4 regions of the Streptomyces sp. NPDC057287 genome follow, and region 4 is predicted to be linked to each of the others. Evidence: riboswitches for the same ligand, from Rfam matches in the RefSeq annotation. Region 4 holds a riboswitch; each other region holds the start of a gene.
What was found. Region 4 has a riboswitch for thiamine pyrophosphate ahead of thiC (phosphomethylpyrimidine synthase ThiC). Riboswitches for the same ligand answer to the same signal wherever they lie in the genome.

Region 1: another riboswitch for thiamine pyrophosphate. It lies ahead of ACFUNE_RS00500 (purine-cytosine permease family protein); the one in region 4 lies ahead of thiC (phosphomethylpyrimidine synthase ThiC).
Region 2: another riboswitch for thiamine pyrophosphate. It lies ahead of ACFUNE_RS08750 (thiamine ABC transporter substrate binding subunit); the one in region 4 lies ahead of thiC (phosphomethylpyrimidine synthase ThiC).
Region 3: another riboswitch for thiamine pyrophosphate. It lies ahead of thiO (glycine oxidase ThiO); the one in region 4 lies ahead of thiC (phosphomethylpyrimidine synthase ThiC).

What each region holds. Positions count from the first base shown of each region.
Region 1 is NZ_JBHUYV010000001.1:96,353-103,447, forward strand. It holds gene ACFUNE_RS00495 (LPFR motif small protein) at 129-257, shown strand; gene ACFUNE_RS00500 (purine-cytosine permease family protein) at 592-2,007, opposite strand; TPP riboswitch at 1,998-2,090, opposite strand; gene ACFUNE_RS00505 (glycoside hydrolase family 76 protein) at 2,332-3,510, shown strand; gene ACFUNE_RS00510 (FKBP-type peptidyl-prolyl cis-trans isomerase) at 3,724-4,128, opposite strand; gene ACFUNE_RS00515 (DUF6281 family protein) at 5,279-5,665, opposite strand; gene ACFUNE_RS00520 (matrixin family metalloprotease) at 5,693-6,658, opposite strand.
Region 2 is NZ_JBHUYV010000003.1:487,697-494,791, reverse strand. It holds gene ACFUNE_RS08770 (LOG family protein) at 1-679, shown strand, start outside; gene ACFUNE_RS08765 (SRPBCC domain-containing protein) at 695-1,147, opposite strand; gene ACFUNE_RS08760 (ABC transporter ATP-binding protein) at 1,216-2,238, opposite strand; gene ACFUNE_RS08755 (ABC transporter permease) at 2,241-3,854, opposite strand; gene ACFUNE_RS08750 (thiamine ABC transporter substrate binding subunit) at 3,899-4,993, opposite strand; TPP riboswitch at 5,065-5,181, opposite strand; gene rlmN (23S rRNA (adenine(2503)-C(2))-methyltransferase RlmN) at 5,261-6,367, opposite strand; gene ACFUNE_RS08740 (phosphatidate cytidylyltransferase) at 6,765-7,095, opposite strand, start outside.
Region 3 is NZ_JBHUYV010000007.1:281,487-288,581, reverse strand. It holds gene ACFUNE_RS16495 (hypothetical protein) at 1-756, opposite strand, end outside; gene metF (methylenetetrahydrofolate reductase [NAD(P)H]) at 807-1,724, opposite strand; gene thiE (thiamine phosphate synthase) at 1,841-2,491, opposite strand; gene ACFUNE_RS16480 (Rv2175c family DNA-binding protein) at 2,655-3,020, opposite strand; gene ACFUNE_RS16475 (NAD(P)/FAD-dependent oxidoreductase) at 3,089-4,321, opposite strand; gene ACFUNE_RS16470 (hypothetical protein) at 4,350-4,691, opposite strand; TPP riboswitch at 4,743-4,855, shown strand; gene thiO (glycine oxidase ThiO) at 4,853-6,073, shown strand; gene thiS (sulfur carrier protein ThiS) at 6,070-6,300, shown strand; gene ACFUNE_RS16455 (thiazole synthase) at 6,303-7,095, shown strand, end outside.
Region 4 is NZ_JBHUYV010000008.1:169,363-176,457, reverse strand. It holds gene ACFUNE_RS17760 (LacI family DNA-binding transcriptional regulator) at 1-753, shown strand, start outside; gene ACFUNE_RS17755 (metallophosphoesterase) at 913-2,004, shown strand; gene ACFUNE_RS17750 (hypothetical protein) at 2,186-3,007, shown strand; gene thiC (phosphomethylpyrimidine synthase ThiC) at 3,116-4,918, opposite strand; TPP riboswitch at 4,911-5,044, opposite strand; gene ACFUNE_RS17740 (YibE/F family protein) at 5,116-6,471, shown strand; gene ACFUNE_RS17735 (SsgA family sporulation/cell division regulator) at 6,535-6,972, opposite strand; gene ACFUNE_RS17730 (IclR family transcriptional regulator) at 7,074-7,095, opposite strand, start outside.

The DNA of each region.
Region 1 (7,095 bases), on a different contig from region 4:
CGCCGTCGGCGACGTGCACGGACCCCGTGAACGGCGATGAGTTTCCTCCCGGGACGAGCGGGCACGCGCTTGTCAACAGCACATCGCGGCCTCCCAGCGCCGCGGTGGCATCGAGAGGGAGGAAACACATGCTGAAGGCGATCGCAGACGTTCTCCGATCCATCGGCGGGGCCATCGCCACCGTCGTCACCCTGCCTTTCCGCGCCGTCGCGCGGCTCTTCGGCGGAGCCTCCGACACCGCGCACGGCCACCACTGACCATCTCTCCCTCTGACGATCGCCCCGGCAGCCTCCCCGAGCCTGCCGGGGCTTCGTGCGTACGAAGGGCCTCCCGGCCCCGGCAGGCGTCCTCCGCTCCCGCCGCTGCCGCTTCCGCCGGATGGGCGTGCGCGCTCCGTCGGAGGAGCGCGGAACTCGGCTGTCGGGCCGGCCAGGACGACCGCGGTGCGGACCATGGCCCCACGATCTCCTCTCCACGCCTCGTCAGCACGTGGAGGCATCCGGACGGGGCCGTGTTCCGGGGCCCGCCCGGGGCAGCCACATGCGCGAATGCCTGGGACCGCGCTCCCCGTCAGCGGTGGCCGCGAACCCGTCAGGAGCGGTGGCGCAGCCGCAGCGGGGCGTAGAGCGCCAGGGCCACGAGGAACGCCACCCCATAGGCGAGGTCGGCTCCGTGCAGGGCCTCCGCCACCGGGCCCACGTACAGGCCGGTGCTCATGAACGGCACCGCCGCGGCAAAGGCGGCCACGAAGGCGGTGAGCGCCGGCCACCACGGCCGGTCGCGGCCGCTCTCGGCGGCGAGGTCGATCGGTGCGCCTCCGCGGGCCCTGGCCCGCACCGTCCAGTCCACGGCCACGATCGCGACGAAGCCGGGAATCCAGTAGCCGACCAGGAGCAGCACGTTCTGGAAGCGCGCCGTGGTGTCGGCCGCGTGCATCCACAGCACGAGCGGGAAACCGAGCGCCGCGGCGAGGGCGGCGGCGACGGGGCGTGGCAGGCGCACCCCCATCGTCTGCAGCGCCAGGGAACCGCTGTAGTCGTTCATGGCGTTGCTGCACAGCGCGGCGAGCGCCACGGCGAGCAGACCGAACGCCCCGAGCGCTCCCCCGCCCAGAAGGGTGTCGATCCCGCGCGCGGTCTGGTCGGTGAGGACGGACGCGCCCCACAGGCCGAGCGTCTGGACCGCCACGAAGGAGACGCTGATGCCCAGCAGCGTGCACCAGAACATGCGCGGCCGTGACGTGGTGGGCGGCAGATAGCGGCTGAAGTCGCTGGCGTAGGGGGCCCACGACAGCGCCAGGCTCAGGGCGATCGTGCACGTCAGGACGAACGCGCCCGCCCGGTCGCCGCCGTGCACGGTGCCGGAGGCAGTGGGCTGGACGCCGTCCAGCAGTTTGACGGCGAGCACGGCGAAGGCAGCGGCGAGGGCGAACGTCATCACCGTCTGGAGCCGGTGGATCGCCTCGTACCCCAGCACGCCGAGCGCACCCTGGGCGGCCATCATGACCAGCACGCCGAGCCAGAAGGGCCAGCCGAACAGCTGGGCCAGCGCGTCCCCTCCGAACAGGCCGATCAGCGCGTCCCAGGCGATCGAGGACAGCCACTGCAAAGCTCCGGGCAGCACGACGCCCCTGCCGAACGCCAACCGTGCGAGCGGGAGTTGACCGACCCCGGTCCGGCTTCCCCAGGTCCCGAGGAAGGCGGTGGGCACCGCCCCCACGAGCGTGCCCAGCACGACGGCGACGAGCGCAGTGGCGAAGTCCAGGCCCAGGGCGATGCCCACGGTGCCGGTGAAGACACCCGTCATGGTGAGGTTGGGGGCGAACCAGACGGTGAACAGCCTGCCGGCGCGGCCGTAACGCCGGTCCTCCGGAACGGGGGCTATCCCGTGCGTCTCGATCCGCAGATCGCCGGGGGCTGCGGGCATGCGGCCCCCGAAAGCGGGACGTGGGGCAGGAACTGCCTGCTTCGCGACCGCACGGTCGTCGGGGGTATACGGCAACGGCATGAAGACATCCCTCCGCCAGTACTAACTGGTTCAGGTTCGACGGGTGTGTTCTCAGCCCCTGCGGGGCACCCCGTGTCCGGTTCGGCGGCCAGGATAACCGGGCGGCCGACCGGGCCCGGCCGCGGGGTGACCGGCGCGCGGGCCGCGGGGTGACCGGCGCGCGGGCCGAGGGTGACCGGCGCGCGGGCCGAGGGTGACCGGCGCGCGGGCCGGGGCCATGCACATCACTCACCGCCCTTGTCCGTCCTGGCCGTTGACGCCTCCGCACCCTCGTGACAACGTTGTCAGGTCCCGCACTCCGCGCCTCGAACAGGAGAGCCCCGTATGCGCTGGTCCCCCTCACGCCGTCAGGTCCTCGGTGCCTCTCTCGCCGCGCTGGCCGCCGCGACCACCACCGAAGCGTCCGCAGTGGCCCCCGCCGGTGCCCCGTCCTCTTCCCGCTCCCTCTCGCGTGCGCGCAGCACCTACGACGCCCTGAAGGAGTACTTCGACACGGCGGACGGCACCGGGCTCGTACGCGAGCAGTACCCGGCCGCCCCCGACGACCGTCCGTACTCCTACGAATGGCCGCTCTCCCAGGTCCACGTGGCCGCCCTCGACCTGGCCTTCGTGGACCACCGCTACGCACCGGCCCTGGCCGTCCGCGCCCGGGCGCAGGAGCTGTACTGGAACGCGGCGGGCGGCACCACCGGCCTCCCCGGCTACGACTCCTACCCGGTCGCGCCGCACGGTGGCGGTGGCGACATGTTCTACGACGACAACGAGTGGGTGGGACTGGCCAAGGCCCAGCTCCACCTGCAGACCGGCGACCGGGCCGCGCTCCACCGCGCGAAGGAGATCTTCACGCTGGTCGAGTCGGGCTGGGACACCGACCCGGACCACCCCGCCCCCGGCGGAGTGTTCTGGACCCAGGCCGACTGGAGTCACAGCCGTAACACCGTCTCCAACATGCCCGGCGCCCAACTCGGCCTGCGGCTCCACCAGATCACCGGCAGGTCCCGCTACCTGGAGTCCTCCAGGCGTTTCTACGACTGGACCAACGCCCATCTGCGGACCCCCGAGGGCCTCTACCACGACAGCCTCGACCTGACGGGCACGGTCGACCGGACCATCTGGTCCTACAACCAGGGCGTCCCGGTCGGCGTAGGCGTCCTGCTGTACGGGGCGACCGACGACCGGGCATACCTGAACCAGGCCCGGCGTACGGCCGAGGCCGCGTACACGCACTACGTGACCGAGGGCAGGCTGCACACCCAGCCCGTCTTCTTCAACTCGATCTTCTTCAAGAACCTGCTGCTCCTGGAGTCGGTGACCGGCGGATCCGTCTACCGGCGGGCGATGGCCGACTACGCGGACCACATCTGGTCCGAGCGACGGGACAGCTCCACCGGCCTGATGCGTTTCGACGACAGCGGGACCACCCAGGTCATCGAGCAGGCCGCCGCGGCACAGGTCTTCGCGGTACTGGCCTGGCCGCGCGGCGCTTGGCGGACGCTCTACTGACTCCGGCCGACGCGGGGTTGCCCTGCGCCGCACCACGGTGCGGCCCGCAGCCCCGAGCACGCTTCCCCTCCAGCCACGGACAGGGCCCCGACCTCTGTGAAGTGATCCCCGCTCAGCTCGGGTCCCCGCTGCGCGCCGAGAGGTTCCCGGCGTGATGCCGTACTCACGTGTGGACCGACGGGCCTCTCGGATGCGCCCGGTCCGGCCGGCCGGTCAGGCCGGGCCTCGCTCCGGCGGGCCGCCCACGACCGTGAGCAGGTCGACGACGAAGACCAGTGTCGAGCCCGCCGGGATCAGAGTGGAGGGCGACTGCTTGCCGTAGCCGAGACGCGGGGGAACGATGATCTCGCGTCGGCCGCCGACCTTCATTCCCCGCACTCCCCGGTCCCAGCCCTTGATGACTTTGCCACCGCCCACAGCGAACTTGAAGGGCCGGTCCCGCTCCCAGGAGGAGTCGAACTCCCTTCCGGACGCGAACGTGACCCCCACGTAGTGAACCTGGACGACCCTGCCCGGTTGCGCCTCGGGTCCGTCCCCGACCACGAGGTCCCGGATCGTCAGCTCGGTGGGCACATCACCCTCCGGAACCTCGACCTCCGGCTTCATCGGTTCGCTCATCACGGTCCCCTCGCTCGCCACCGAAATCCTCCGCACGGACAGCGCTCGGGGGTCGAGGACGAATGCCCGCCTCCGTGCGCCGTCCGCCACACACAAAATGCCCTCAGAAAACAGGTTTCCCCAGGTCAGGACAACTCTACCCGGGGATGCCCGGTGGGACGGGCGGGACGATCCCGATACGTGCATACTGCGCGAGGGCTCCGCTCCGGAGGGGAATCCTGTTTCCCCCTCGCGGGATCCGTGGCCATGCGCAGGTTCGGTAAGAGGAATCGGAGGCATAGGAGGCACAGGAGGGAACCTCACTCCTTTTTCTCCCCCATGCAGGCCGCCAAGCCTCAATCGCACGCCATTCGAAGTGACTAACGTCACTCAACTCCGGCCCTCTGCCGGGAAGGTGGGACCTTACCTTTGAGAAGTATCGATTCTTAGGGGTGGGCGGACTTTCATGGTGCCGGACAATTCGATATTCATCGGTTTCGCGGCCAGAGCAGGTCGACTTTTGGTCCGAGTTTTTCTCTGGGGAGTCGCAGCAGCACTGACTGCTCTGAGTGCGTGGACAATCTGGCTCATCACGATGGGTGGCGGCGGCCCAAAAATAGCCGTGTGGACTGCTGTCCTCATCGCTCCGGGAGCGCTTTTCGGTTTGATTGCGGCATACCAGCGAAAGAAATCTCGCGCCGATCTCCCTCGGTGTGCCCACCCATCCTCAACAGCCTCGAATGCCGATCACGAGAAGACCGCTCCCCCCTTCCCGGGCACCGACCGACAGGGCACCCCCGCATAACACGACGACCGATCATGCACGGCGGATGAGAAGAACCGGCAAGCCTCCTCCGCATCTTCGGGACATCCGGAGCGATCTCTCTCACGTCAATTCGTTCTCACAATGATTCCCGGATTCGACATGAGGCAGGTTCGCCCGGAGTGCCGCCCTCTCCTGTCCCGCTGGTCGCCTTGAACTCCTGCACGGCATCGGTCGGCCGACGAATCCATCTTCACGTCACCGAGCCGTTAAAGAATGTCCGACGCCCAGGGAGCCCGCAGCGTCGATCAGTGGCCGGACGAAGGCGAAGGCAGGGCCTCCTGGTGAAGCTTCGGCCGGGATGGTGATCCCGGCCTGTCAGAAGGCCCTGCCCAAGGAATCGGGAACTCAGTTGTCGTCGATCAGCTTCTTGATCTCGGAGGGAACCTCCATGCCGGAGTACGCGGCGACAACCCTTCTCCCGCCGGAACCGTCCCCGACCGCGACAGCGATCTCGGAAGAGACACCGTTGACCGCGTAGACCGTCACGACTTCCTGCTCGACCTTGTCACCACCGCTGTTCTCGTCGCAGGGAGGGACTGTCGCGGAGCCGAGCTTCTGCCCTGCCGTGCCGTCCGTCTTCGAGACTTCCCGGTACACCCGCCCCTCGTAAGCTACGCGGTAGGCACATGACGCCGAGCCTCCGTCGCTGTCGCTGCCCGAGGAACACGCGGTCACCGACATCAGCATGACCGCCGTGAGCGCGACTCCGGAGGCACGGCGAGCGCAGTTCACTTCATCTCCTCGACTGACGCGTCCTGCTCAGTAGATGCTGCGAAGGCCGAGAACGTCTCCCTTGCCCAGAGTCCTCGCTATCGTCGAGCAACGGATGGAGTTGGTGGTCATCGTGAGGTTCGAGTGAGCCGAGGAGACGTGGCCCATCCCGAAGACGTGCCCGGCCTCGTGCGTTCCGACGGAGCGGATGTCGTACAGGTTCGAGCAGCTACTGGTCGGCGAGTTCGTGAAGTTGTAGTCGGTGGTGTTGAACCGGACGTCGGCTTCACGAAGGTCGTTCTTGACTCCCGGGGTGGGCCAGGACCACCAGCAGGTCGTGGCGACGACACCGCTCTTGAGGTTGCCGGCGTCCCAGGTGCTCTTACCGTCGCGGGAGGTGCACGAGGAACTGCTGTTGATGTCGGCCTCGTAGGTGGTGGTGCCCGAGTAGTGCGAGCTCGCGGAGACCGAGTCGCCGTAGCCGCAGTTGTTGTAGCTTCCGGTGATGTTGTTCACGGCGTCGGCGAAGGCGGCCTGGGCGCTGCTGCGGGAGAGACCGCCCGGCATGCCTCCGTCACCGATGTACCAGTTGTAGGTGCCGTACTCCTTGAGGTCGTTCGTGGAGTAGGAGCCGTCACTGCACGCGCCCGTGGCGCTGGGGGAGTCCAGGTCCGGGAGTTCGGGCTCGACCCCTGAGGAGGAGTCGAGCGCATCCGGGTCGACGCTGTCCGGCTCGTCGGACACGTCGTCCGTGGTCGTGCTGGGGTTCCCGAGACTGTCGGTGGCGTCGATGCCGGTGGGCGCGTCCGGACTCGAGTCGGTCAGGTTGTAGGAGACGACGCCGTCGGCCGACACCTCCAGGCTGAAGCCCTGCGACTCGCCGTCGGTGGTCAACGTGTCCACGCCTACGGCGGTGTTGGGTTCGGGCACCGTCACGCCGGTACCGCCGAAGGTGACCACACGGCCGACCACGGGGCAGCTGATCACCGACGTGCCCGCCGGGAGCGTGCTCACGGTCAGGTCTCCGGTGGCGGGCGGGCAGACCTGCGGTCCGTCCAGGCCTCCCCCATCGGCGTACGCCCCGCCGCCGACGAACGAGATCGAAGCCGCCAGAGCGAATGCCGCAATCCCTCTGCCCGCGAGTCTCCGGTTGTTCCTAGCCACTCTCTACCCCCAGTTTGTCCGTATTATGTGAAGATCCTTTTGGATTCGCTAAGAAGCTAGTGCTCAAGCGATCACTTGCGGTACTGCGTTTCAGGCCGACCATTTTTCGGCCACCTTCCGGGGGTGGCGACATGGCGCAGTCCGGCGGCACGGGGGCACACATCTCCCATTGCGCCCGGTAGAGGCGGTGTCCGGCCGATTTCGTACCGCACGGAACACGCCAGCCACGCAGTCGGGCGGTCTCGCGAATTGGGCGAGATGGGCTAAGTGACCGAAGTGGGCGTAAT
Region 2 (7,095 bases), on a different contig from region 4:
CGAACACCTCGTCGGCGCCCGCGTGGTGGGGGTGATGGGCGGCCACGCGATGGCCCGGGGCTCCGCGGCGTACCGCGGTGCCGCCGCCCTCGGAAGGGAGCTGGCCCGCAGCGGTCTGACCGTGGCGACGGGTGGCGGCCCGGGCGCCATGGAGGCGGCCAACCTCGGCGCGTACGCAGCGCCGCACTCCGACGCCATGCTGCTCAAGGCCTGCGAACTCCTCGCCTCCGCACCGTCGTTCAGCCCTTCCGTCACCGACTGGGCGAAGGCCGCGTTCGCCGTGCGGGAACGCTGGCCCGACGGGGGTTCCTCGGTCGCGATCCCCACGTGGTTCTACGGCCACGAGCCGCCCAACGCCTTCGCGGACCATATCGCCAAGTACTTCGCGAACGCCGTGCGGGAGGACGGGCTGCTGGCCCGCTCCACCGCCGGTGTGATCTTCCTTCCGGGCGCCGCCGGGACCGTGCAGGAGATCTTCGACAACGCGACGCCGAACTACTACGAGTCGCGTTCCTCGCCCACGCCGATGGTGCTGGTGAACCGCGCGCACTGGACGGAGAAGCTGCCGGCCTGGCCGCTCCTGACCGCATTGGCGGAGGGCCGGGCGATGGAGTCCCGGATCGCGCTCGTCGACACGGTGGAGGAGGCGGCCGGGGCACTCGCCCGGCTGACGGGCTGACCGGACCGGTCGGGCTCAGCGGGCGGCGAGCCGGGCGTCGAGAGCGTCGAAGAACGCCTCCCAGCCGTCCTCGGCCGCCGCGTACTGCTCGCGGGTGAGATTGCCACCGCGCTGCCGGAAGGCCATCTCGGTGGACTTCCGGCTCCTCTCGGTGAGGGTGACCGTCACGGTCTCGCCCTCGATGTCCTCGGGCGCGCTCCCGTCCTTCAGCGTGAAGACGAGCCGCTCGGGGGCCGTCACCTCCCGGTAGACGCCGTGGAAGGGCATCTCCGCGCCGGGGACCACGATGACCAGGCTCCACGCACCCCCCGGCGCGACGTCCATCGACACCCGGTCCAGCGGGACGTCGGCGTCGCCCCCGTACCAGGCGGCGAAGTCCTCGGGGACGGTCCAGGCCTCGAAGACCCGGTCCCGCGGTGCCGCGACGACACGGGTGATGTCGATGCCCTCGCGTACTGACTCGGCCATGGTCCTGTTCCTTTCCGACGTCCCCCGCCCAGAGGATCAGGCTCGGGGGACGAACGCCAGCCGGGCGGTCAGGCCGGGGGAAGGACCACCGTCTCGGCCGGGTCGAACGCCACGCCCACGACGGCTCCCTCCTCCGGGGTGTCCCGCAGACCGCACTCCGCCTCCAGGGCCGGGCCGCCCGCGGGGCGCAGGACCACGGTGACGTGGTGGCCGCGGAACGTGCGTACGCCCACCGTGCAGCGCAGGCCGTCCTCCGGGCTCCCGATCCGGACACCGCCCGGCCGCACGAGCAGCTCGCACTCGCCCTGGGGCGAGCCGTCGGGCACCGGGACCTTGCCCCAGACCGTGTCGGCCGCCGTACCGGTGACCGTGGCGCCGACCAGGTTGTCGAAGCCGAGGAAGCGGGCGACGAACGCCGACGCGGGCTGCTGCCAGACCTCCAGCGGGGTGCCCACCTGGGCGATGCGGCCGTCCCGCATGACCACCACCCGGTCGGCCAGCGCGAAGGCCTCACCCTGGTCGTGGGTGACGGCGAGCACCGTGGTGCCCAGCCGCCCGAAGAGGGTGCGGAGTTCGACGACGAGCCGTTCGCGCAGGCTGCGGTCCAGCTGTCCCAGCGGTTCGTCCAGCATCAGCAGCTTCGGGCGGGGCGCCAGGGCCCGGGCGAGTGCCACCCGCTGCTGCTCGCCGCCGGAGAGTGCGGCGACGGCCCGCCGGCCGGCTCCGGGCAGGCCGACCAGGTCCAGGAGCTCGTCGGCCCGGCGGTCGCTCTCGGTCCGGGCGACGCCGTGCATCCGCAGCCCGAACGCGACGTTGCCGCCGACATCCCGGTGCGGGAACAGCTGGTGGTCCTGGAACATGAGGCCGAGCCCGCGCCGGTGCACGGGCAGCGGTGCCTGGTCCTCCCCGTCCAGCAGCACCCGCCCGCCGTCCAGGGGCTGCAGGCCGGCCACGGCCCGCAGCAAGGTGGACTTGCCGCTGCCGCTCGGCCCCAGCACGCAGACGATCTCGTGGTCCGCGACCTCCAGGTCCACCGCGTCCAGCGCGGTCCGCTTCCCGAACCGGACCGTGGCGGCCTCCACTGCCAGCATCTCTAGAACTCCCCGGATCGGTCGGTGCGGATACGTTCGAGCAGGAGCAGCGACACCGCGCAGACAAGCATCAGGATCGTGCTCAGGGCCATCGCCTGCCCGTAGTTGAGCTCTCCGGAACGCCCCAGCAGCCGGGCCACGGCGACCGGAAGCGTGGGGTTGTCGGGGCGCGCGATGAACACGGTCGCGCCGAACTCGCCGAGCGACACGGCGAAGGCGAAGCCCGCGGCGACCAGGACCGCACGCCGTACCAGCGGCAGGTCCACCTCACGCCAGGCCCGCAGCGGCGAGGCACCGAGCACCGCGGCGGCCTCCCTCAGCCGGTCGTCCACGGCGCGCAGGACGGGCAGCATCGTGCGTACGACGAAGGGGACGCCCACCAGTGCCTGGGCGAGCGGCACGAGGATCCAGGACGTCCGCAGGTCGAGGGGCGGCTCGTCCAGGGTGATGAGGAACCCGAAGCCGACGGTGACGGCCGAGACCCCGAGCGGCAGCATCAGCAGCGCGTCGAAACCCCGTACCAGCCTGCCCGCCCGCCGGGTCAGCGCGGCAGCCGCGAGGCCGCCGATCAGGAGGGCGATGAGCGTCGCGACCAGCGCGTACCGCAGGGAGTTGCCGATGGCGTCGAGCGGCGGCACCAGGAAGGTGGAGCCGTTGGCGTCGGCGGACTGCAGCGCGCGGTAGAAGGCGAAGCCGTAGCCGCCCGAGGTGTCGAAGGAACGCTCCACCAGCACGCCGAGCGGCAGCAGGATGAGCAGGAGAACCGTCAGCAGTACGCCGCCGAGCAGCGTTCGCTGGCCGGCCCCCCGGGGCGGCCGGGCGGTCTGCGCAGGGTCGACCAGTCTCAGGGCGGTCTCCCTGCGCCGTACGGTCCACGCGTGCACGGCCAGGATCCCGCCCACCGCGGCGAACTGCACCAGGGTCAGCACTGCGGCTGTCGGCAGGTCCAGCAGCTGCGCGGTCTGCCGGTAGATCTCCACCTCCAGCGTGGAGTAGGCCGGACCGCCGAGGATCTGGACGACTCCGAAGGAGGTGAACGTGAAGAGGAAGACCATCAGCGCCGCGGCGGCCACGGCCGGGGCCAGTGCGGGCAGGGTCACCCGCCGCCAGGCGGCGAAGCGGCCGGCCCCGAGCACCCGGGCGGCCTCCTCCTGGCGGGGGTCGAGCTGTGACCACAGGCCGCCCACGGTCCGCACGACGACCGCGTAGTTGAAGAACACGTGGGCGAGCAGGATCGCCCACACGGTGGTGTCGAGCCGGACACCCCAGAGCTCGTCGAGGAACCCGCCGCGTCCCAGCAGGGCGAGGAACGCCGTGCCCACCACGACCGTGGGAAGGACGAACGGCACGGTCACCACGGCCCGCAGCAGCTGTTTGCCCGGGAAGTCGAAGCGGGCGAAGACATACGCGCCGGGCAGCGCGATCAGGAGGGTGAGCGCGGTGGAGGCGAGGGCCTGCCAGGTCGTGAACCAGAGGACGTCCAGGATGTCCGGCCGGCTCAGTACCGTGCCGATCCGGCCGAACTGCCAGTCCCCCTCGGCCTTCAGCCCCCGGCCGACGATCGCGACGACCGGGTAGGCGAAGAACAGCGCGAAGAACGCGACGGGCACGGCCATCAGACCGAGCCGCACCGCGTTCCCCCCGCGCGCGTGCCGCGCGGCTACTTCACGACGAGCGAGGACCATGACTGGACCCACTGCTCACGGTTCTTGGCGATCTTCTCCGGGGCCACCGTCGTCGGCTTGTCGACGGTCGCGCCGAACTTCGTGAAGAGCTCCGGCAGCTTCGCGTCCTCGGCAACCGGGTTCACGAACATGTTCAGCGGCATGTCCTCCTGGAACGGCCTGCTGATCAGGAAGTCCAGCAGGGCCTTGCCGCCCGCCTCGTTCTTCGCACCGTCCAGAAGGCCCGCGAACTCGGTCTGACGGAAGCAGGTACCGGTGGCGACCCCGGTCGGGGCCTCGGTGGGCTGCGGATCGGCGTACAGCACCTCGACGGGCGGGCTGGAGGCGTACGAGACGACGAGCGGCCGGTCCGCGCCGGCCTTCCTGCCCCCGGCCGAACCGGAGAACTCGTCGTTGTAGGCCTGCTCCCAGCCGTCGACGGTCTTGACCCCGTTGTCCTTCAGCTTCTTCCAGTAGTCCTGGTAGCCGGTCTCGCCGTAGGTGGCGACGGTGCCGAGGAGGAAGCCGAGGCCGGGCGAGGAGGTCGCGGCGTTCTCGGTGACGAGGAGGTTCTTGTACGCGGGCTTCAGGAGGTCGTCGAAGGACTTCGGCGGGTCGAGCTTCTTCTCGGCGAAGTACTTCTTGTCGTAGTTGACGCAGATGTCGCCGGTGTCGACGGGCGTGACCCGGTGGCGGTCCGCGTCGAGCTGGGCGTCGGCCGCGACACGGTCGAGACCCTTCGCCTCGTACGGCGTGAACAGGCCGTTGTCCAGGGCGCGGGAGAGCAGGGTGTTGTCGACGCCGAAGAACACGTCGCCGCGGGGGGATCCCTTGGTCAGGATCTCCTGGTTGAGCGCGGCTCCGGCATCACCGCTCTTGAGCACCTTGACCTTGTAGCCGGTCTCCTTCGTGAACGCCTTCAGGACGGCGTCCGAGGCGTTGAACGAGTCGTGGCTGACGAGCGTGACGGTCCTGGAGCCGGCCCCCGTGTCACCGGAGGCCTTGTCGTCGGAACCGCCGCAGCCCGCGAGCACGGTGACTCCGAGCACGGCGGCCAGCGCCGTCGCCGCGTACTTCGTGGTGGTGTTCATGTGATTCCTCCTGGAGGTGACCAGGAAGAGACGCGGCCCCGCCCGCTCGTTCAGCGGGCAGGGCGCAACAGCTTGAGTAAGGTCCGAACTTCCTACCCGGAATGACCCGGGCGAGGTTCAGAGGGTCTGCGGCCGACCTGTCCTCGGTGCCGCACTCTCAGCGCTGTGGCGCTCCCCTGCCGGAATATGAAGTTGATTTCGGGGGCCAGGCTACACCGGCCGGATCACGCCGGACCGGCCGGTTCGGGCCGGTCCCCCGCAACCGCCTCAGCGCTCGGAGGCCGCCAGCTGCCCGCACGCTCCGTCGATCTCCTGGCCGCGGGTGTCCCGGACCGTGACCGGCACGCCATGGGCGGCGATCGCCTCGACGAACGCCTTCTCGTCCTCGGGCCGCGAAGCGGTCCACTTGGAGCCCGGGGTCGGGTTCAGCGGGATGAGGTTGACGTGCACCCGCTTGCCCTTGAGCAGCCGGCCCAGCCGGTCGCCCCGCCACGCCTGGTCGTTGATGTCGCGGATCAGCGCGTACTCGATGGAGATGCGGCGGCCCGACTTCTCGGCGTACTCCCACGCGGCGTCCAGGACCTCGCGGACCTTCCAGCGGGTGTTCACGGGCACGAGGGTGTCGCGCAGCTCGTCGTCCGGAGCGTGCAGCGAGACCGCGAGGCGGCACTTGAAGCCCTCGTCGGCGAAGCGCAGCATCGCCGGCACCAGGCCCACCGTGGAGACGGTGATCCCGCGCTGCGAGAGCCCCAGGCCGTCCGGCTCCGGGTCGGTCAGCCTGCGGATCGCCCCGACCACACGCTTGTAGTTGGCCAGCGGCTCGCCCATGCCCATGAAGACGATGTTCGACAGCCGTGCCGGCCCGCCCGGGACCTCGCCGTCGCGCAGCGCCCGCATGCCGTCCACGATCTGGTGCACGATCTCGGCCGTCGACAGGTTGCGGTCGAGCCCGGCCTGGCCGGTGGCGCAGAACGGACAGTTCATCCCGCAGCCCGCCTGGGACGAGATGCACATGGTCACCCGGTCCGGATACCGCATGAGGACGGACTCGACGAGCGTGCCGTCGTGCAGCTTCCACAGCGTCTTGCGGGTGGTGTCGTCGTCACAGCTGATGTGGCGCATGACCGACATCAGGTCCGGGAACATCGCCTCCGCCAGCTTGTCGCGCGCGGCGGCCGGGATGTTGGTCCACTCCGCCGGGTCGTGCGCGAACCGCGTGAAGTAGTGCTGCGACAGCTGCTTGGCGCGGAAGGGCTTCTCGCCGGTCGCGGCGACTGCTTCCTTGCGCTCGTCGGGCGTGAGGTCGGCGAGGTGCCGCGGCGGCCGCTTGGCTCCACGGGGCGCGACGAAAGTGAGTTCTCCGGGCTTAGGCATGGTTCCTCCAGTGTTACAGACACGCCGTGGTCCTTGGGACCTCCGCCGGCGCCGCCGAGTCCCCACGGTCGGCATCGGCCGACGTGGGCGGCCCTGGGACGGCCCGGCGGACCACGGCGACCGTGACCGATCGCACGGCGGCAGGCCGTGCGATCGGCCGCCTGAGAGGGAGCTGAATTCGAATATGCGTACGTGCGTCTGTGAGCCGGGGCCGACCGTGCCGCATGCAGAGGATGCCCGCCCGAGACGGTCTCGGGTCGGCATCCGCATCGGCGTGGGCATCCGCATCGGCCGACCCGGCGAAAGGCTCGCGTGCAGCGACTCGAACCGGCGCATGCGAAAGGGCCCGCCGTGGACGGCGGGCCCTTCGTGAGAACGCGACGCGGAACCGAGGGCCTCAGCCGGATCCGACGAACAGCACTAGCAGCAGCCACACGACCGGCGCGCTCGGCAGGAGCGAGTCGAGCCGGTCCATGATGCCGCCGTGACCGGGAAGCAGCGTGCCCATGTCCTTGATGCCCAGATCCCGCTTGATCATGGACTCGCCCAGGTCGCCCAGCGTGGCGCTGGCTGCGACCGCGAGGCCCATCAGCAGGCCCTGCCACCAGGTCCCGTCGTCGATCAGGAACTCCATGCACAGGGCGCCGGCCACCATGGCGAAACCGACCGCACCGAACAGGCCCTCGCGGGTCTTCCCGGGGCTGATACGGGGGGCCAGCTTGTGCGTG
Region 3 (7,095 bases), on a different contig from region 4:
GTCGCCGTAGGTGTTGTCGTAGGCGGTGTACTGCCCGGTGCCCGTGGTGGTGTTCGTGCCGATGTAGGGGTCGGAGTAGGCGGCGTAGCCCGCCTGGTCCGTGCCGTAGTCGTACTGCGCCGCGTAGGTGCCCTGATCCTGATAGCCGCCCTGATCCTGGTAGCCACCCTGGTGCTGGTAGCCACCCTGGTCCTGATAGCCGCCCTGAGCGGCGTAGGGGTCCTGGGCGGCCGGCTGGCCGTAGCCGGTGTGCGGGTCGTAGGCGGCGTACTGCGGCTGCTGCTCGCCCTGCTGGTGGTCGTCGCGGCCGGCCGGTGCGGGGTCGGTGTAGATGCCGTACTGGCCGGTGTCGTCCGGCATCGGCTCGGGTTCGTAGACCGCCGAAGGACCGGCCTCCGCGTCCTGGGCCTCGGTCTGTGCAGCCCCCTCGTACTCCAGGCCGGAGACTTCGAGGGTCGGCTTCCGGCCGCCGGCCCCACGGCGACGGCGGCTCTCACCGGGGCTGCCGCCTATGGCCCATCCCGTCGAGAAGCCACGCCTGAAGGAGAGCGTCACATACGTCTGGCCCGTGGCGAAGGCGATCGCGCCCAGGGCGATCACCAGCACCGAGGGGATCAGGACACCGAGGACCACACCGAGGAAGCCGCCGAAGGCGAGGAGCCGCCAGCGCAGGCGTGCCTTGTACTGCAGCAGCACCTCGCCCAGCAGCCACAACGCCACTATGCCGAATGCGATGTAGAGGACCGTCCAGCCCACGCCCGCCCCCTCCTACGGCCACCGCCCCGGTTGGTGGCGGGTACGGCCGGTCACGACTGCTTGTGCAGTCCGAGATTCTCGTAGATCTCGAGTGTCGCCGTCGAGTTGTTGAGCGTGATGAAGTGCAGCCCCGGGACACCCTCGGAGAGCAGTTTCGCGCAGAACTCCGTGGCGAACTCGATGCCAATGGAGCGTACAGCGGCCGGGTCGTCCTTCGCGGCGTGGATACGCTCTTTCAGCGAGGAAGGCAGGGACGCGTTGCTGAGCTGCGCGAAACGCTCCAGCTGTTTCACGCTGGTGAGCGGCATCACCTCGGGAATGACCGGGGTGTCGCAACCCGCAGCGACCACCCGGTCACGCATCTGCAGATAGCTCTCCGGCTGGAAGAACATCTGGGTGATCGCGTAGTCGGCACCGGCGCGGCACTTGTCCACGAAATGGGCGATGTCCGAGTCCCAGTCGGCCGACCGCGGATGCATTTCGGGAAATGCCGCGACGCCGACGCAGAAATCACCGGCTTCCTTGATCAGCCGGACGAGATCCGCCGCGTACCGGACGCCCTGGGGATGCTCGACCCACTCGCCCATCGGGTCGCCGGGCGGGTCGCCCCGCACCGCGAGGATGTTGCGGATACCGGCGTCGGCGTACTGCCCCACCATGTTGCGCAGCTCGGCGACGGAATGGTCGACCGCGGTGAGGTGCGCGACCGGGGTGAGAGTGGAGTCCGCGGCGATCTGCTGGGTCGCCCGGACCGTCCCCGCACGGGTGGAACCGCCGGCCCCGTACGTCACGGAGACGAAGCTCGGTCCCACCGCCTCGACCCGGCGCAGGGCGTTCCAGAGATTCCGCTCGCCCTTCTCGGTCTTGGGCGCCCAGAACTCGAACGAGAACGACGTCTCGCCGGTCGCGAGCAGCTCACGCACGGTGCGCGCGTGATCTGTCCTGGTGGAAGGTGTGCCAAGGGCCATACTGGGAGGTTAACCAGGGCCCGGCGGTACCCCAACCACACGGGGCGGATTGACCGGAATGAGGTGGATTTTGTCCACCCCTCGGACAACCGCCCGACGGACACCGTCCGCCCGGTTCAGAGTGCGCGGTCCCGGATGCGTCGCGCCAGCGAGGCCGCCGCCCCGGCCGGGTCCGCCGCCTCGGTGATCGCCCGGACGACGACGACCCTGCGCGCACCGGCGTCCAGCACCTCGTCGAGGTTGCCCGCGTCGATCCCGCCGATGGCGAACCACGGCCGCGTGGTGCCGAGCGACGCGGCGTAGCGCACGAGGCCCAGGCCCGGGGCGTGCCGGCCGGGCTTGGTCGGGGTGGGCCAGCAGGGACCCGTGCAGAAGTAGTCGACGCCCTCCTGGGCGACGGCGGCGTCGACCTCTGCCTCGGCATGGGTGGAGCGCCCGATCACCACGTCGCCGCCGACGACTCCGCGGGCGGCGGGCACGGGCAGATCGCCCTGGCCGAGGTGGAGCACGTCGGAGCCGACGGCATGGGCGACGTCCGCCCTGTCGTTCACCGCGAGGAGCGCGCCGTGGCGCTTGCAGGCGTCGGCGAACACCGCGAGGTGTTCCAGCTCCTCGGCCGCCTCCATGCCCTTGTCGCGCAGCTGCACGATGTCCACTCCGCCGGACAGCGCGGCGTCGAGGAACTCGGGGAGGTCTCCCTGCCGCTTACGGGCGTCCGTGCACAGGTAGAGCCGGGCGCCGGAGAGCTGGGAGCGAGGAGCGGACATGGTGATTTCCCCCGTCGGTACGTCGATGGATCACTGATGCGGCGAAGCGTCGCTCGTACGGCGCCCCGCCCGGTACGTGGATGAGCCGCCGTGCCCGCGGACACCGGTGACGCGGAGTGCGGGCCGTGTGTGCCACGGCCCGCACCCGCTCACGGCTCTCCCGTCAGACGGCGAGCGCCTGGGCCCGGCGCTTCACCTCCGTACCGCGATTCTCGCTCAGGGCCTGCGCGGGGGTGCCGGGCAGGGTCGGGTCGGGGGTGAAGAGCCAGTCCAGCATCTCTTCGTCGTTGTAGCCGTCGTCCCTCAGGAGCGTCAGGGTCCCTGCGAGACCCTTGACCACCTTGTCGCCGTCGATGAAGGCGGCAGGCACCTGGAGCGTCCGGTTCTCACCACGGCGTACGGCGATGAGCTGGCCTTCCTTGACCAGCTGGCGTACGCGCGTCACCTCGACATCGAGCATTTCCGCGATGTCGGGAAGGTGGAGCCAGGCGGGGACGAGAGCATCGATCTTTGCGTCAATTCCGGTCACAAGGACAAGCGTGCCATCCCGGACCGACAGTCGGTAGCCGGGCCGGGCGCACGAGGCCGTGCCTGACCCTAGAGGGCCGTCGATTTCAGCGGTACGGAGGAGTCCGCGGCCCGCTCCGGATCGATTCGCGCGCCCGCTTCGACCAGCTTGCGCCCCTGTGCCAGGTCGCGCGGGCGGCCGACGGCCAGCAGCGCCACCAGGACCCCTCCGCGCAGCCAGCAGACCGTCCAGGAGGGCTCCTGCGGGTCGCCGCGCCACAGCAGGGTGTCGGCACCGGCGTGATGGCCGGCGTACTGCACGAAGCGCCCGAACTGCTCGGACCAGAAGTAGGGCACCGGGTCGTACACCCTGGCCACTCCGTCCGCGAGCGCGGCGGCGACCGTCCGGGGCCCCTGGAGGGCGTTGTCCCAGTGGTGGACCATCAGCCGCTCCCCGTAGCGGGCGGACGGGAAGGAGGCGCAGTCACCCACCGCGTAGACGTCGGGCAGCGAGGAGCGGAGGGAGCTGTCCGCGATGACCGAGCCGTCCGGGCCGAGCGCGATGCCCGAGTCCGCGAGCCAGGCGGTGGCGGGCCGGGCTCCGATGCCCACGACCACCGCTCCGGCGGGGACCACCCGGCCGTCCGTGAGGTGGACGGCGCCCTGTTCGACCCGGGCGACCCGAGCGCCGGTGAGGAGCTCGGCTCCGCTTTCGGCGTACCAGGCCGCCATCGGAGCGGCGACCTCGGCGGGCATGGTGCCCGCCAGGGGGCGGTCGGCGGCCTCGACGACGGTCACCGCGCAGCCGACCGCGCGCGCGGCCGTGGCGAACTCGGCCCCGATCCAGCCCGCCCCGACCACGACCACGTCGTGCTGCCGCTCCAGGACGGGCCGCAGCCGCGCGGCGTCGTCGAGGGTGCGGAGCAGGTGCACGCCGGGCACGCCCTCGGAACCGGGCAGACCGACGGGTTCCGCTCCGGTGGCGAGGACCAGCACGTCGTAGGCGACGGGCCCCTGCTCGGTGTCCAGTTCGTGCGCTCCGGCGCGCAGGCCGGCCACGTCGAGCCCCAGGCGCAGCGTGATGCCCAGCGCCTCGAAGTCGACGTCGAAGGCGGAGTCCTCGGCCTTCCCGAGCAGGACCGCCTTGGACAGGGGCGGTCTGTCGTACGGCTGGTGGGGTTCGGCGCCGATCAGGGTGACCGGTCCCGTGAAGCCCTGTTCGCGCAGGGCCACGGCCGTCTGCACGCCGGCCATGCCCGCGCCCACGATCACGACTCCGCGCGACGCGTGTTCCGTCGCCTCGTCCTGCGTCTGCTCGCTCACCCGTCCACCCTAATCACCTGACGCGAGGTCAGTCGGCGAGCTCCTCCACCACGCTCGTCCCGCTGCCCTCCCGGGACTCCCACTCCCAGCTCTCGTCCAGGCGGACACGGCCGTCGGCGAGGTCCGTGACGGCCGATACGCAGTGCCCCGAGGAGGTCGTCCCGTCCGGCTTCAACTGGACGTAGCGGAAGTCCAGGGTGTCCGCCTCCCGGGTGCCCACGAGATGTCCGCGGACGATGTCGCCGCCCTCGTACTCGGCCCAGATCCGGCCGTCCTGCTCGTGGTAGGTGAAGCGGGTCCGGGTGCCGACCTGTCCGGGGGCCTGGTCGGCGACCGGGGAGAGGACGAGTCCGTCGAGCGAACGGGCCATGGGGGCGGCTCCCTTACTGACTGCGGCCGGCGGGGTCTAGGCTGGCCACCGTAAGACACTCGCGGGAGTCCGGACGCACCGGGCTGAGAGGGAGGCTGACCGGCCTCCGACCGTACGAACCTGATCCGGGTCATGCCGGCGAAGGGAGGGGCTGGACGCCCATGCGCATCTCCGCACAGAGTTCCGACGTCCTTGTCGTCGGGGGCGGCATCATCGGTCTGGTGACGGCCTGGCGGTCCGCCCAGCGCGGCCTGGGCACCACACTGGCCGATCCGGACCCCGGCGGCGGGGCCGCCCAGGTGGCGGCCGGGATGCTCGCCGCCGTCACCGAGCTCCACTACGGCGAGCAGATGCTGCTCGGCCTCAACGTGGCGTCCGCGGCGCGCTATCCGGAGTTCGTGAGCGAGCTGGAGGAGGCGAGCGGGCAGGAGACCGGCTTCCGCGCCTGCGGCACGCTCTCCGTGGCGCTGGACTCCGACGACCGCGCGCATCTGCGGGAGCTGCACGCCCTGCAGCTGCGTTCGGGGCTGGAGTCCGAGTGGCTCACCGGCCGTGAGTGCCGGCGCCTGGAGCCGATGCTCGCACCCGGCGTGCGCGGCGGGCTCCGCGTCGACGGCGACCACCAGGTGGATCCGCGGCGGCTGGCCTCGGCGCTGGTGACGGCGTGCGAGCGGGCGGGGGTGGTGTTCCGCCGCGCCTGGGTCCAGCGGCTCTCCGTCACCGGCGGCCGTGCGACGGGAGCGGTCCTGGCGGACGGTACGGAGCTCGCGGCCGGCCAGGTGGTGCTCGCCGGAGGCAGTCTGAGCGGCCGGCTGGAGGGGATACCCGAAGCGGTCGTGCCCCCCGTACGCCCGGTCAAGGGGCAGGTCCTGCGGCTGACAGTGCCTCCGGCGTACGCCCCCTTCCTCAGCAGGACGGTGCGGGCCGTCGTGCGCGGCAGCCACGTCTACCTCGTGCCGCGGGCCAACGGTGAGCTGGTGGTGGGGGCGACCACGGAGGAGCTGGGCTGGGACACCACCGTCACCGCGGGAGGGGTCTACGAGCTGCTGCGGGACGCCCACGAACTGATGCCCGGCATCACCGAGCTGCCGCTGACCGAGACGCGGGCCGGCCTGCGTCCCGCCTCCCCGGACAACGCGCCGCTGCTGGGCCCCACAGCGCTGGCCGGCCTCCACCTCGCCACCGGGCACCACCGCAACGGGGTGCTGCTGACCCCCGTCACCGGAGACGTGATGGCCCACGTGCTCACCACCGGTGAGCTGCCCGAGCTGGGCCGTCCCTTCGCACCGCGCCGCTTCGCCCCGGCCGGTGCCCTCCCGGGGCACTCCCCGGCCCCGTCCCCCGAAGACACCGACCCCGCGCAGCAGGAGCAGCCCGCATGACACAACCCGCGCCTTCCGCAGACCCCGTCCAGGTCTCCGTCAACGGGGACCACCGCACCGTCCCCGCCGGCACCTCGCTGGACACCCTGGTCGCGGCGCTGACCAGAGCGCCCTCCGGGGTCGCCGCCGCGGTCAACGAGGCCGTCGTCCCCCGTGGCCAGTGGTCGGCCACCGCCCTCCTCGACGGCGACCGCGTCGAGGTCCTCACCGCCGTCCAGGGAGGCTGACCATGTCCGACGATCTCTTCACGCTCGGGTCCACCGCGTTCACGTCCCGGCTGATCATGGGGACCGGCGGGGCTCCCAGCCTCGACGTGCTGGAACGCTCCCTGATCGCCTCGGGCACGGAGCTGACGACCGTGGCGATGCGCCGGCTCGACCCGACCGTGCAGGGCTCGGTCCTCTCCGTACTGGAACGCCTCTCCATCCAGGTCCTGCCGAACACCGCGGGCTGTTTCACCGCCGGCGAGGCCGTGCTGACCGCGCGGCTGGCCAGGGAGGCGCTGGGCACCCACTGGATCAAGCTGGAGGTGGTGGCCGACGAGCGGACCCTGCTGCCCGATCCGATCGAGCTGCTGGACGCCGCCGAGATCCTCGTCGACGACGGCTTCACGGTCCTGCCGTACACCAATGACGACCCGGTCATGGCCCGCAAGCTCCAGGACGTGGGGTGCGCGGCGATCATGCCGCTGGGCTCGCCCATCGGATCCGGGCTCGGCATCCGCAACCCCCACAACTTCCAGCTGATCACCGAGCAGGCCGAGGTCCCCGTGATCCTGGACGCGGGCGCGGGGACCGCGTCGGACGCGGCGCTGGCGATGGAGCTGGGCTGTGACGCCGTGATGCTCGCCTCGGCGGTGACCCGGGCGCAGGAGCCCGAGCTGATGGCGGCCGCGATGCGGTACGCGGTGGACGGCGGACGGCTCGCCCACCGGGCGGGGCGGATCCCCCGCCGCCATTTCGCCGAGGCCTCCTCCCCCACGGAGGGCCGCGCGGTGCTGGATCCGGAGCGTCCGGCTTTCT
Region 4 (7,095 bases):
GCCCTCGTGATCCTCCCGGCCACCTCGCGCCACGACGTCTGGTCGAACGTCGCACTCGACGGAACGGTCGTCATCGACCCCTCCGACCAGGACCCGGTGGTCACCGAACTCGTGCGACAGGGTCTGCCCGTCGTCTCCGACGGGCGCCCGGCCGGCACCCTTCCGGTCACCGCCTGGGTCGACAACGACCACCGGGCCGCCGTCCTCGACCTCCTGGACCACCTCGCAGCCGCGGGAGCCCGCCGCATCGGGCTGCTGACCGGCACCACCACCGACACGTACACCCGCCTCTCCACCACCGCCTACCTCCACTGGTGCGAACGGGTCGGCCAGGACCCGGTCTACGAGTCCTATCCGGCCCACGACCCCTGCGCGGGCGCCGTAGCCGCCGACCGCCTCCTCGCCCGCCCGGACCGCCCTGACGCCGTCTACGGACTCTTCGATCCCAACGGCACCGATCTGCTCGCCGCCGCCCGCCGCTACGGCCTGCGGGTCCCCGAGGACCTCCTGCTGGTCTGCTGCAGCGAGTCCACGGTGTACGCGTCGACCGAGCCTCCGATCACGACGCTCTCGCTGAAACCCCGCAGGATCGGCACGGCGGTCGTCCAGCTCCTCATCGACGCCATCGAAGGAGTCGTGCACGACGGTCCGGTGGAGCAGGTGATACCGACGGAGCTCATCGTCCGGACGTCCTCGCAGCGGCGCCCTCCGCGCACCACGGTCAGCCCTCCGCGGTCACCCGCCGGGGACTGATCGGATTAATCCGGACCAAACGGCCGATGAACCAGGTGTGCGCACGGATTCACCACCCCTGGTGCGTCACACAGCACGATCCGCATTCCTATGATGGGCGCACGACACCGCGGACCACCTCTACCAGGCAGGGCCCGTCAGGTGTACGGAGGCGCGACGGTGGTGGAGGGGTCGATGACTCAGGGGGCCGGTCAGGAACCCGTAGTGCGGACTGCGACGTTGCGTGACTTCCGCGTACCGCCGTATGCGCAGGTGCCGATGGAGCCACGCCTGCCGCACCAGCCAGGCTTGCCGCACCCCGGCAACGTCGCGGTGGGCGACGAGCCTCCGGAGGGGTACACCCCCACCGAGCGCGACCTGCCAGTGATCAACCGGGGTGACACCGTCCAGGTACGGACCGTCCCGGAGGCCCGGGCCTCCGACGGGTCCGGCCGGGGCCCGCTGTACGTCGTCGGCGACGTCCACGGCTACCTGGACGAGCTCCTGGCAGCCCTGCACCAGCAGGGCCTCGTCGACACCGAAGGGCGGTGGGCGGCCGGCAACGCCCGGCTGTGGTTCCTCGGCGACTTCACCGACCGCGGTCCGGACGGCATCGGCGTCATCGACCTGGTCATGCGCCTCTCCGCCGAGGCCGCGGCCGCGGGCGGGTACTGCAAGGCCCTCATGGGCAACCACGAGCTGCTGCTGCTCGGCGCCAAGCGGTTCGGCGACACCCCGGTGAACTCCGGAGCGGGCACCGCGACCTTCCAGGCCGCCTGGCTGCTCAACGGCGGCCAGAAGACGGACATGGAACGGCTCCAGGACGTCCATCTCCAGTGGATGGCGCGGCTCGACGCGGTCGTCGAGGAGGACGGGCATCTGCTGATGCACTCCGACACGACGGCCTATCTCGACTACGGGGCCACCATCGAGGACGTCAACGACACGGTGCACGCCATTCTCACGCGGAATGACGCCGACGAGTGCTGGGACCTCTTCCGCAAGCTCACCAAGCGGTTCGCCTTCCGGGACGAGGGCGGCGCACAGGCCGTCCGCGAACTGATGTCGACCTACGGCGGGCAGCGCGTCGTCCACGGTCACAGCCCTATTCCGTACCTGCTCGGCGAGGTCGGGTCGGAGGACGGCGAGGACACGCAACGCCCCGTGGTGGACGGCCCGCACGTCTACGCGGAGGGCCTCGCCATCGCCATGGACGGCGGGGTGACCATGGCCGGAAAGCTGTTGGTCGTCCAGCTTCCCCTGCATGACTGACGGGTGCCGGGGAAAACGCATCACGACCCGACTCCGTCGACGCCTGGGCCTATTTCCGGAAACCCCCTGTCACCGCGTGCCGTAGGCGCTCTACCATCGGCGTATCAGTGGCAGGCTCTCCTCCGTTTCCGCCCGATCGCCCGGCCCGCACGGTCGGTCAGGCCCTACGGAGCATCGGGGGATGCAGATGAAAAGCGCTCCGCACCTGCTGGCCGAGGACCGCCCCGAGTACGAGCGGATCCTCGCCGACGCGCTGCGTCATGCTCATGAACGACCGGATCTGGACGGAGTCGGCGACCGTCTCAACACGGAACAGCTGCGGACGATGGCGCTCGAGGCCACGCCCCTGATCACGGCGGCGGCCGCCACCGAGTACGACCACTACGTGCAGGTCCGCGGCGAGCTCCGCGGGCCGGGCGACACGGACGACGGCACATCGGTCCTGGGGCCGGTGACGGACGAGGCCGATCCCACGGGCGCCGGGACCCTGGCGGTGATCACCGTGCTGGCGCCCGTCCTCGCGGGTGCCGCCGCCTTGATATTCCTGCTGATCGGGTACCTGCTGAAGGCACTCGACCCCGCCCCGGCGTTCGCCGCAACCATGGTCGCCGCCGGCTGGTTCTTCGCGGCCGTCGCCGCCGCCGCCATCCTGGCCGCCGCGGTGGGGCTCCTCGTCACCGCGCTGCGCAACGGCGCCACCGCGCTGCCCGCCGTGGACGAGGAGGAGGAGCCGGAGGACGTCGCACGCGCCCGGGAGGCCTGGCGCCACGCCCTGCTGGAGCGCGGCATCCTGCCCTTCCTCCGGGACGCACTGGCCGACCCGACGGCGGGGCCCGCGTCGCGGACACCCCACCGCTCGGCCAACCGGATCCCGAAGATCGGCTACAGCAGACCGGACTTCTCCGGGCCGGAGGACGGCCCCTCGGCCGGCCCGCGTCCCACCTTCACCAGCCCGGACTTCACCAGCCCGGACTTCGGCGGCCCGGAGCACCAGCCGGAGTGATCCGGCCGGGTCCGGAGCGGCAGTCGGAGCGATCCGGCACGGCCCGGTGCCGCCCCCGCCGTGGCGGCGGGGACGGCACCGTCGCCCACAGGGGGCGTGCGGCCGAAGTCAGTCCGCGATCGGCAGATAGACCCTGTTGCCCGCCGCCGCGAACTCCTTGGACTTCTCGGCCATCCCCGCCTCGATCTCGGCCTGTCCGTCCCCGTGCTCCCGCCGGATGTCGTGGGAGATCTTCATCGAGCAGAACTTGGGCCCGCACATCGAGCAGAAGTGAGCCGTCTTCGCCGGCTCGGCCGGCAGGGTCTCGTCATGGAACTCCCGCGCGGTGTCCGGGTCGAGCGCCAGGTTGAACTGGTCCTCCCAGCGGAATTCGAAGCGGGCGTCGGACAGGGCGTCGTCCCACTCCTGCGCCCCGGGGTGCCCCTTGGCGAGGTCCGCCGCATGAGCGGCGATCTTGTACGTGATGACGCCTGTCTTCACGTCGTCACGGTTCGGCAGCCCGAGGTGCTCCTTGGGCGTGACGTAGCAGAGCATCGCCGTCCCCCACCAGGCGATCATCGCGGCGCCGATGCCCGAGGTGATGTGGTCGTACGCCGGAGCGACATCGGTGGTCAGGGGGCCCAGCGTGTAGAACGGCGCCTCCTCGCAGATCTCCTGCTGGAGGTCGATGTTCTCCTTGATCTTGTGCATCGGGACGTGTCCCGGGCCCTCGATCATCGTCTGGACGCCGAACCGCTTGGCAACGGTGTTGAGCTCACCGAGCGTGCGGAGTTCGGCGAACTGCGCCTCGTCGTTGGCGTCGGCTATGGAGCCGGGGCGCAGGCCGTCGCCCAGCGAGTACGTCACGTCGTAGGCCGCGAGGATCTCGCAGAGGTCCTCGAAGTGCTCGTACAGGAACGACTCCTTGTGGTGCGCCAGGCACCAGGCCGCCATGATCGAACCGCCGCGCGAGACGATGCCCGTCTTGCGCCGGGCCGTCAGCGGGACGTACGGCAGCCGGACACCGGCGTGCACCGTCATGTAGTCGACGCCCTGCTCCGCCTGCTCGATCACCGTGTCCTTGTAGATCTCCCAGGTCAGCTCCTCGGCCCGGCCGTCGACCTTCTCGAGTGCCTGGTAGAGGGGGACGGTGCCGATCGGCACGGGGGAGTTGCGCAGGACCCATTCGCGGGTGGTGTGGATGTTGCGGCCGGTGGAGAGGTCCATGACCGTGTCGGCACCCCACTTGGTGGCCCAGGTCATCTTGTCCACCTCCTCCTCGATGGAGGAGGTGACCGCGGAGTTGCCGATGTTGGCGTTGACCTTCACCAGGAAGCGCTTGCCGATGATCATCGGCTCGATCTCCGGGTGGTTGACGTTGGCCGGCAGGACGGCCCGGCCCGCGGCGATCTCCTCGCGCACGACCTCGGGTTCGACGTTCTCCCGGATGGCGACGTACTCCATCTCCGGGGTGATCTCGCCGCGGCGGGCGTAGGCGAGCTGCGTGACGGGCCTGCCGTCACGGCTGCGCCGGGGCTGCCTCGGACGCCCGGGGAAGACCGCGTCGAGGTTGCGCAGACCGCCTCGCGGCGAGGTGTGCTTGAGCCCGTCGTCCTCGGGACGCGCGGGACGGCCCGCGTACTCCTCGGTGTCCCCGCGCGCGATGATCCAGTTCTCACGGAGCGGGGCGAGCCCGCGGCGTACGTCGGTGTCGGTGGTGGGATCGGTGTACGGCCCGGACGTGTCGTACAGCGTCACGTCCTTGCCGTTGGTGAGGTGCACCTGACGGACCGGCACACGGAGATCCGGGCGCGTGCCCTGGACGTACCCCTTGTGCCATCCGATGGACTTCCCGGCCTCGTTGTTCTCCGCATCCTGCGCATTCCGCGCATTCTGCGTCGAGGCAGGCGTGCGTGCGTCCGCTGTGGTCATCAGACCTACTCCCTACGCCGGCATTACCCGGTAACAGGTTCGGCGGTCGGCGCAGCGTGTCCCGTACGGATATACGGAGGTCAGCGCCCTCTCAGCCCGGTGCTCCGAGCTCCCGCGTGTACAAATGTGCCTCCACGCTAACCTCCCATCTGGCGTGCTGGCCAGAGGGCCTCCCCTGTTCTTGGGATGATCGCCGGGTGACGTCCCCCGGAAGCGCCCCCGAACCCCACGGCCCCGCATCAGGCAGCACGCAGAGTCATGCGCACGGCCACTCACACAGCCACGGCCCCGCCGCACCCGTGTCCAAGCACCTGCGCAAGGTCATCGCGGCCGTGGTGATCCCCTTCGCCACCGCTGTCCTGGTCGGCCTCGTGGCCTTCTGGCCGGGCGGAGCACCCGCCCACGAGCGCACCGGCGTCGGCTTCGACCGGCAGACCCAGGACGGGCGGGTGACGAAGGTCGTCGCGGTCGACTGCGCGGACGTCAACGCCTCACAGGTGCCGGCGACCGGCGACACCTCCACCGCCTCGGGCCGGGAGGCCGTCAACGAGCAGTCGGGCCGGTGCAAGAAGGCCACGGTCGAGGTGACGACCGGTGCGGACAAGGGCCGTACGTTCGTGGAGGTCGTCCAGCCCGATGCGCCGCGGCAACTGCACGACGGCCAGGGGGTGGTCGTGGCCTATGCGCCGGACGCGCCGCGGGATCTGCAGTACTCGGTGACCGATGTCGACCGCACGGTGCCGATGGCGTTGCTCGCGGGGATCTTCGCCCTCGCAGTGGTCGTGGTGGGCAGGCTGCGCGGGCTGATGGCGCTGATCGCGCTCGCCGTCTCCTTCGGTGTGCTGACCCTGTTCATCCTTCCGGCGATCCTGCAGGGTTCGAATCCACTGGTCGTCGCCGTGATCGGGGCGAGCGCCATCATGCTGATCGCGCTCTACACCTGTCACGGTCTGACGGCGCGCACCTCGGTGGCCGTGATCGGCACACTCATCTCGCTGCTGCTGATCGGGCTGCTGGGCTCCCTGTTCATCGGCTGGGCCGGCCTGTCCGGCAACACGGACGACAACACCGGCCTCATCCACGGGCTGTACCCGGAGATCGACATGAGCGGCCTGCTGTTGGCCGGTGTGATCATCGGTTCGCTCGGTGTGCTCGACGACGTGACCGTCACCCAGACATCGGCGGTCTGGGAACTGCACCAGGCCGACCCGACCATGGGCGTGCGCGGGCTCTACCGGGCGGGCATCCGGATCGGGCGCGACCACATCGCCTCGGTCGTCAACACGCTCGTGCTCGCCTACGCCGGCGCGGCGCTTCCCCTGTTGCTGCTCTTCTCGATCGCGCAGAGCAGCGTGGGCACGGTGGCCAACAGCGAACTGGTCGCGGAGGAGATCGTCCGGACGCTGGTCGGGTCGATCGGGCTGGTCGCCTCGGTGCCGGTGACGACGGTGCTCGCGGCCCTGGTGGTCTCCGCGGACCGCACGGGGCTCGGCGCGGAAGCCGGAGCTCCTGCACCCGCGCGGACCGGGAGGGGCCGACGCCGCAAGGCGTGAGCCGAGGCACCGTACGCACGGCCCCGGTCCGCCGGTGTTCGATGTTCAGCCGGGCCTTCCTGTTCAGCCGGCGTTCTGTTCCTTGGCGAGGATGCGGCCCAGCGCCTCTTCCAGATTCCCGTCGAAGTCACCCAGCGTGTGCTCCTGCCCCAGTGGCACCAGCTTGTCCGTCCGGTCGAGAAATGCCACAAGCGGTGCCGTGCCGGCCCTGAAGAGCGCACGGTCCGCGCCGACCTGAAGGCGGATGTGCACATCCGACAGACCTTCGGGCTCGGTCGGGCCGATGTGCACATCGCCGTCACCGCTGGGGCTGTTGAGCCCGTCGAGCAGCAGCTCGCGGCCGAATGCCCAGGTGACGGGGGCGTCGCCCGGCAGGTGGAAGGTCATCCGGATCGCGTACGGATCGCTGACCTCGTACCGGAGCTCCACAGGAATACGGAAGGAGAGCTCCTCGGAGACGAGGAAGCTCATCATGACCTCTGCTTGAACCGACTCGCGCATCGTTCAACCCCGCAGTAGATGAATCTGGCCAGGAATGATCCCCCATGGCCCTATTGACGCCATCGTGATGCACGCGATAGCAGATCACAAGGAGTGATTTTTCAGATACTGATAGAGAACACG